2 linked regions of the Variovorax paradoxus genome follow. Each later gene encodes a partner of the first gene's protein in a complex. Links are inferred from orthologs where the notes say so. Each region holds a gene or a part of one and is shown on either strand. Other genes may lie near its edges.

Region 1 (3,147 bases):
CCGATGATGGCCACCGCATGGCGGTCTTCGCCCTTTTGCTTGGCGGCCATGGCCATGCCCAGCGCGGCCGAGATGCTGGTGGACGAGTGCGCGGTGCCGAAGGTGTCGTACTCGCTCTCGCTTCGCTGCGGAAAGCCCGAGATGCCGCCGATCTGCCGCAGCGTGGGCATGCGCTCGCGCCGGCCCGTGAGGATCTTGTGCGGATAGGTCTGGTGGCCCACGTCCCACACCAGCCGGTCGTGCGGCGTGTTGAACACATGGTGCAGCGCGACCGTGAGCTCCACCGTTCCCAGATTGGAACTCAGGTGCCCGCCGGTGCGCGAAACGTTGTCGAGCACGCAGGCGCGCACTTCGTCGGACAGCTGCTTGAGCTGGGCCCGGTCGAACTGGCGGATGGGCGAGGGATCGTGGAGCGTGGGAAGCAGCGGGGCCATGGGAGCGTCGTGGTTCTTCTTGTCCATCTGTTCAGCAGTTCATCGGTCGCGGTCGACGACCATGTGGGCCAGCGCGCGCAGTGCCGCGGTCTCGGCCAGGCCGCTGCGCTCGAGCGCAGCGAGCGATTCGGCAAGCAGCTGTTTTGCCTGCGCACGCGCGCCGTCGAGGCCCCACAGCGAGACATAAGTGGGCTTGTCCGCGGCCGCGTCCTTGCCGGCCGTCTTGCCGAGAGTTTCCGAATCGGCGGTCACGTCGAGAATGTCGTCCACCACCTGGAACGCCAGGCCGATGGCCGCGCCGTAGTCGCGCAGGGCGGCCAGTGCGGCGGGCGCCACGCTGGCAGCGCAGGCCGCACCCATTTCGACGCTGCCCTGCAGCAGCGCGCCGGTCTTCAGGCGGTGCATTTCACGCAACTGCGCTTCGTTCAGGGCCAAGCCCACGCTGGCAAGGTCGATCGCCTGCCCGCCGGCCATGCCCTGGCTGCCCGCGGCACGCGCAAGCAGGCGGCACAGCGTGGCCTGTGTGACTGCGGGAATCTCATCGCCTTCGGGCGTGAGCAGTTCGAAGGCCAGTGCCTGCAGGGCGTCGCCGGCCAGGAGTGCATCGGCCTCACCGAATTTCACGTGCACCGTCGGCTTGCCCCGCCGCAGCACGTCGTTGTCCATGCTCGGCAGGTCGTCGTGCACCAGCGAGTAGGCATGGATGAGTTCGGTGGCGCAGGCCGCGCGCAGCGCCGCAGCCGCATTGCCGCCCACTGCCTCGCTCGCGGCCAGCACCAGCAAAGGCCGCAGCCGCTTGCCGCCGTCGAGCACGGCATAGCGCATGGCATCGCCGAGCAGCACCGGTGCATCGACGCCGACCCAGCGCGACAGCGCGGCTTCGACACGCGCCAGATGCGGCTCGCTCCAGCCTGCCAGCCGGGCGGCGTCCCAATCGGCCACAGCGGCGCTCATTCGGCGGTCCAGGGCTTGAGGCTGCCCGCGTCCAGCACCTTGATCTGGTCTTCGACCGCCTGGAGCTTCTCGCGACAGAAGGCGAGCAGCGCGGCACCGCGCTGGTAGCTGCCAAGCAACTGGTCGAGCGGCAGTTGGCCCGACTCGAGCTCTGCAACCAATTGTTCCAACTCCTGGAGCCCGGCTTCGTAGCTGGCCGGCAGCGGCCCGGTGTCGGGCGTGGGCGCCGGGCTGGAGGCGGCGGAAGAAGGGACCTTGGGCATGCGAGAGGACAAGTATGAAATCGGGCATTTTAGGGCGGGGAACCGAATGGCCGCGGGTGCCCCCGGAGCGCCCGGCAAAGGGCGCACCGATGAGCGGACGGCGCGGTTCCGGATTCCCCGCAATGGCATACGAAAGGCTGCGGGCACCGCGGTGCCCCCTTGGGTACAATCGCGTGTTCCCCTGCCGGCCGCGCCGGCACAACTCTCGGGCCGTTGCCTTCCCAGACGGCGCCTTCCGTTTTTCTCTTTTTCTCCCTGTGGGGAGCTTGGTCAGGTCCTCCATGTCTGATTTAAGTCTTCAACTGCAGCAGGCCACGAGCCAACTTCCAGTTTCCGCGTACTTCGACGAGTCGCTTTACGCGCGCGAAATGCAAACGCTGTTCGCGCAGGGCCCGCGCTACGTGGGCCACCGCCTGGCGGTGCCAGAGCTCGGCGACTTCCACACGCTGCCGCAAGAGCACCAGGGCCGCGCGCTGGTGCACACGCCCAAGGGCGTGGAGCTCATTTCCAACGTGTGCCGCCACCGGCAGGCGCTCATCCTGCAAGGCCGCGGCCAGCTCGACAATCAGACCGGCGGCAACATCGTCTGCCCGCTGCACCGCTGGACCTACGCCGCAAGCGACCCGCGCACCACGGGCACGCTGATCGGCGCGCCGCATTTCGACCACGACCCCTGCCTCAACCTGCACAACTATCCGCTCACGGAGTGGAACGGCCTTTTGTTCGAGCGCGGCGCAAGCGGTGTGGGGCGCGACGTGGCGGCCGACATGGCCGATCTCGGCCCGCGCGCCGACCTGGACTTCACGGGCTATGCGCTCGACCGCGTCGAGCTGCACGAGTGCAACTACAACTGGAAGACCTTCATCGAGGTCTACCTGGAGGACTACCACGTCGGTCCGTTCCACCCGGGCCTCGGCAGCTTCGTGACCTGCGACGACCTGCGCTGGGAGTTCAACCGCAACTTTTCGGTGCAGACCGTGGGCGTGGCCAACCGGCTCGGCCGCGCGGGCAGCCCCATCTATCAAAAGTGGCAAGAGCAGCTGCTCAAGTACCGCGAGGGCAAGCCGCCGAAGTACGGAGCGATCTGGCTCACCTACTACCCGCACGTGATGGTCGAGTGGTATCCGCACGTGCTCACGGTGTCGACGCTGCACCCGGTGAGCCCCACCAAGACGCTCAACATGGTGGAGTTTTTCTACCCCGAGGAAATCGTCGCCTTCGAGCGCGAATTCGTCGAAGCGCAGCAGGCCGCTTACATGGAAACCTGCGTGGAAGACGACGAGATTGCCGAGCGCATGGACGCCGGCCGCCGCGCGCTGATGCTGCGCGGCGACGACGAGAGCGGCCCCTACCAGAGCCCGATGGAAGACGGCATGCAGCAGTTCCACGAGTGGTACCGCAGCGCGATGCAGCAGAACGCCTGAGCGAACAGTGCAAGCACTCTGGATGGTGCTTGGCGCCTTCTTGTTCGCCACCATGAGCGTGGTGGTCAAGGT
Region 2 (3,232 bases), 1.5 Mb from region 1 along the record:
GGCAGCGGGAGATCGGCTTGATGTTCCGCAAGGAGATGCCGCAGTCCGAAGGCATGATCTTTGTCTTCGAGCAGCCGGCCACCCAATGCTTCTGGATGAGAAACACCCTGCTGCCCTTGACCGCCGCCTTCGTGGCCGACGACGGCCGCATCGTCAACCTGGTCGACATGCAGCCCCTGACCGAGAACTCGCACTGTTCCGAAGAGCCCGTGCGCTACGTGCTTGAAATGAACCAGGGCTGGTTCGCCAAGAAAAACATCAAGAAAGGCGCCAAGCTGGGCGGCGAATTGTTTGCCGCTTCCAGGCGCTGAGCCAGGCCGCCTGCCCGGCTCATGAAAAAAGCCGACCCGAGGGTCGGCTTTTTTTGTTTGGAAACCCGCTTCAGCCGAAGTTCTTCGCCGCGAAGTCCCAGTTCACCAGCTTGGCCAGGAAGGTCTCGACGAACTTCGGGCGCAGGTTGCGGTAGTCGATGTAATAGGCGTGTTCCCACACGTCCACCGTCAGCACCGGCGTATCGCCCGTGGTCAGCGGCGTGCCGGCGGCGCCCATGTTCACGATGTCCACAGAACCGTCGGCCTTCTTCACCAGCCACGTCCAGCCCGAGCCGAAGTTGCCCACGGCCGACTTCACGAAGGCTTCCTTGAACGCGTCGTAGCTACCCCACTTGGCATCGATGGCCTTGGCCAGCGCGCCGCTGGGAGCACCGCCGCCCTGGGGCTTCATGCAGTTCCAGAAGAAGGTGTGGTTCCAGATCTGGGCAGCGTTGTTGTAGATGCCGCCGCTGGACTTCTTGACGATCTCCTCGAGGGTCATCGATTCGAACTCGGTGCCCTTTTGCAGGTTGTTCAGGTTCACCACGTAGGCGTTGTGGTGCTTGCCGTAGTGGTACTCGAGGGTTTCCTTCGAGTACTCGGGTGCCAGCGCGTCAAGCGCATATGGCAGGGGTGGGAGCACATGTTCCATGGTTTTTTCTCGTGGGTTGGTTGCGGGGAATAAAGGATTCTAGAAAGGAATTACGCACCCGGCGTCGGACGTGGTCCCGTCTCGCCGGGCGTGACGGTCAGGTCGACCGAACCATCGGCGAGCCGCGCAACCACGGCATCGCCGGCATTCAGTTTCTTGGCGCTGACGATGGCCCGGCCGTCGGGGCCGGTGAGCCATGCGTAGCCGCGCTGCAGCACCAGGGCTGGGTCGAGCAACCGAAGGCGCAAGGCCACGCGCTCGAGGCGCTCGCGTCGCTGCGCCAACGCGCGCTCGAGCTTCAACGGGAAATCGGCCGAAATGGAACGTGGCACATGGGCAAGACGCTCGGCTCTCGATCGCAATGCGTAGTGCAGCCGCTGGGCTTGGTGCGCCAATCGAAGCTGCTGGCGCGCCACGAGCGCCGAAGGCCGGCCGAGCCGCGCCGCCGCCTGGTCGAGCCGCTGGCCCAGCACGTCGAGACGCGCACCCACCGCATCGCCGAGGCGCTCTTCCAGCAGGTCGAGTGCACCGAGCCACATCGCCTGCGGAGCGCTGACGAGTTCCGCCGCCGCCGTGGGTGTGGGCGCGCGCAGATCGGCGCAAAAGTCGGCGATGGTGAAGTCGGTTTCGTGCCCCACGCCGCAGATCAGTGGCACCGGGCTCTGGACGATGGTGCGGGCCAGGGTTTCGTCGTTGAAGGCCCAGAGGTCTTCGATGGAGCCGCCGCCCCGCACCAGCAGGATCACGTCGACCGCCGGCTGCAATGAATAGAACGATTGCAGCGCACGAACGAGCTCCGCCGGCGCACCTGCGCCCTGCACCGCCGCCGGCGCCAGAACCACCGGAATGTGCGGAACGCGGCGCCGCAACGCCGTGACAACGTCGTGCAAAGCCGCTGCGCCGAGCGAGGTGACGAGGCCCACCGAGCGCGGCATGGTGGGCAGCGCCCGCTTGCGCGCGGCATCGAAAAGCCCCTCGGCTTCGAGCCGCGCCTTGCGCTGCAGGAACTGCTCGAACAATGCCCCCTGCCCCGCGCGCTGCAGGCTTTCGACCACCAGCTGCAGATCGCCGCGCGGCTCGTAGACCGCCAGGCGCCCACGCACCTCGACCTGGTCGCCGTCGCGCGGCGAAAAATCAAGCAGGCCGGCAGCCCGGCGGAACATCGCACAGCGCAACTGGCCGGACGCGTCCTTGAGCGCGAAGTAACAATGTCCACTTGAGGCGCGCGAAAAACCCGAGATTTCGCCGCGCACCGCGACCGGATTGAACCGCGCGTCGAGCGCATCGGCAACCGCGCGGCACAAAGCGCCGACAGCCCAGATCCGCGGACCCGGTGTGGCATTCGGTTCACGCAAGTTCACAAATCGCACAAGTGGCCGGCAGCCACTCTTCCACAGTGAGCGGCCACCCACCGGCGGTGAAACCCTGATACGAAACAGGCGCACGGTTTGTCGTGCAAGCTGTTGATTTCATTGAAGAAAGTGCTGCTCAAAATTCAATCGATCTAATGGAAGGCCCGTTCCATGCGGGTCCGGAGCTGTTGCGCATCGGGTTAGTCACAAAGTTATCCACAGAATCTGTGCGTCTCCGCTTACATGCAAACAAGCCGCGTGGCGGTTGTGGGCTCGGTGGATAATCGCCGCGCATTTGCAGTCTACGGGCCGGAGGATTTTCTTGTTTTCCATCATAGTTGCCGCGGGCTGGCCGATTTGGCCATTGCTCGCTTGTTCGGTCATCGCGCTCGCGCTGGTTATAGAACGTTTCACAAGTCTGAAGACCGTGAAGGTCCTTCCGCCCAAACTGCTCGACGAGGCGATGACCGTCTCTCACGGCGCGGTTCCCGGTCCGGACGTGGTGACCAAGCTCGAACGCAATTCGATGCTCGGCCAGGTGCTGGCCGCCGGGCTGCGCGCGCTCAACGCCAACCCGCGCTGCACCGAAGACGACCTGCGCGCAGCCATGGAAGCCTCGGGGCGTACCGTGGCGCATAAGCTGGAGCGCTACCTGCCCGCCCTGGCGACCATCGCGTCGGCGGCGCCGCTGCTCGGCCTCCTGGGCACGGTGATCGGCATGATCGAGATCTTCGGCTCGCAATCGCCCGGAAGCGGCGCGGTGGGTTCCGGCAACCCGGCGCAGCTGGCGCACGGTATTTCGATTGCGCTCTACAACACGGCCTTCGGCCTGATCGTGGCCATTCCGACGCTGATCTTCTGGCGCTATTTCCGCAGCCGCGTCGACGAATACCTGTTGAACCTCGAACTGTCGGGCG

What was found.
Region 2: the proteins of xseB (region 1) and xseA are in contact, whole or in part, in a cryo-EM structure (PDB 8TXR), measured with the Escherichia coli proteins. The link is inferred for Variovorax paradoxus from one-to-one orthologs.

What each region holds. Positions count from the first base shown.
Region 1 is NZ_CP046622.1:1,717,677-1,720,823, reverse strand. What follows is about bases 19-2,853. They hold xseB (exodeoxyribonuclease VII small subunit), read right to left. Parts: upstream 1,652-2,853; coding sequence 1,385-1,651; downstream 19-1,384. Other genes in these bases: GOQ09_RS08005 (aromatic ring-hydroxylating oxygenase subunit alpha), read left to right, coding at 1,933-2,853; GOQ09_RS08015 (polyprenyl synthetase family protein), read right to left, coding at 474-1,388; dxs (1-deoxy-D-xylulose-5-phosphate synthase), read right to left, coding at 19-434. Outside these bases: more of dxs, read right to left, coding at 1-18; more of GOQ09_RS08005, read left to right, coding at 2,854-3,075; GOQ09_RS08000 (DMT family transporter), read left to right, coding at 3,098-3,147. UniProt on the Escherichia coli protein: Bidirectionally degrades single-stranded DNA into large acid-insoluble oligonucleotides, which are then degraded further into small acid-soluble oligonucleotides.
Region 2 is NZ_CP046622.1:3,183,201-3,186,432, forward strand. The notes cover bases 170-3,089. They hold xseA (exodeoxyribonuclease VII large subunit), read right to left. Parts: upstream 2,325-3,089; coding sequence 1,014-2,324; downstream 170-1,013. Other genes in these bases: GOQ09_RS14740 (DUF192 domain-containing protein), read left to right, coding at 170-311; GOQ09_RS14745 (superoxide dismutase), read right to left, coding at 382-963; GOQ09_RS14755 (MotA/TolQ/ExbB proton channel family protein), read left to right, coding at 2,638-3,089. In the rest of the region: more of GOQ09_RS14740, read left to right, coding at 1-169; more of GOQ09_RS14755, read left to right, coding at 3,090-3,232. UniProt on the Escherichia coli protein: Bidirectionally degrades single-stranded DNA into large acid-insoluble oligonucleotides, which are then degraded further into small acid-soluble oligonucleotides.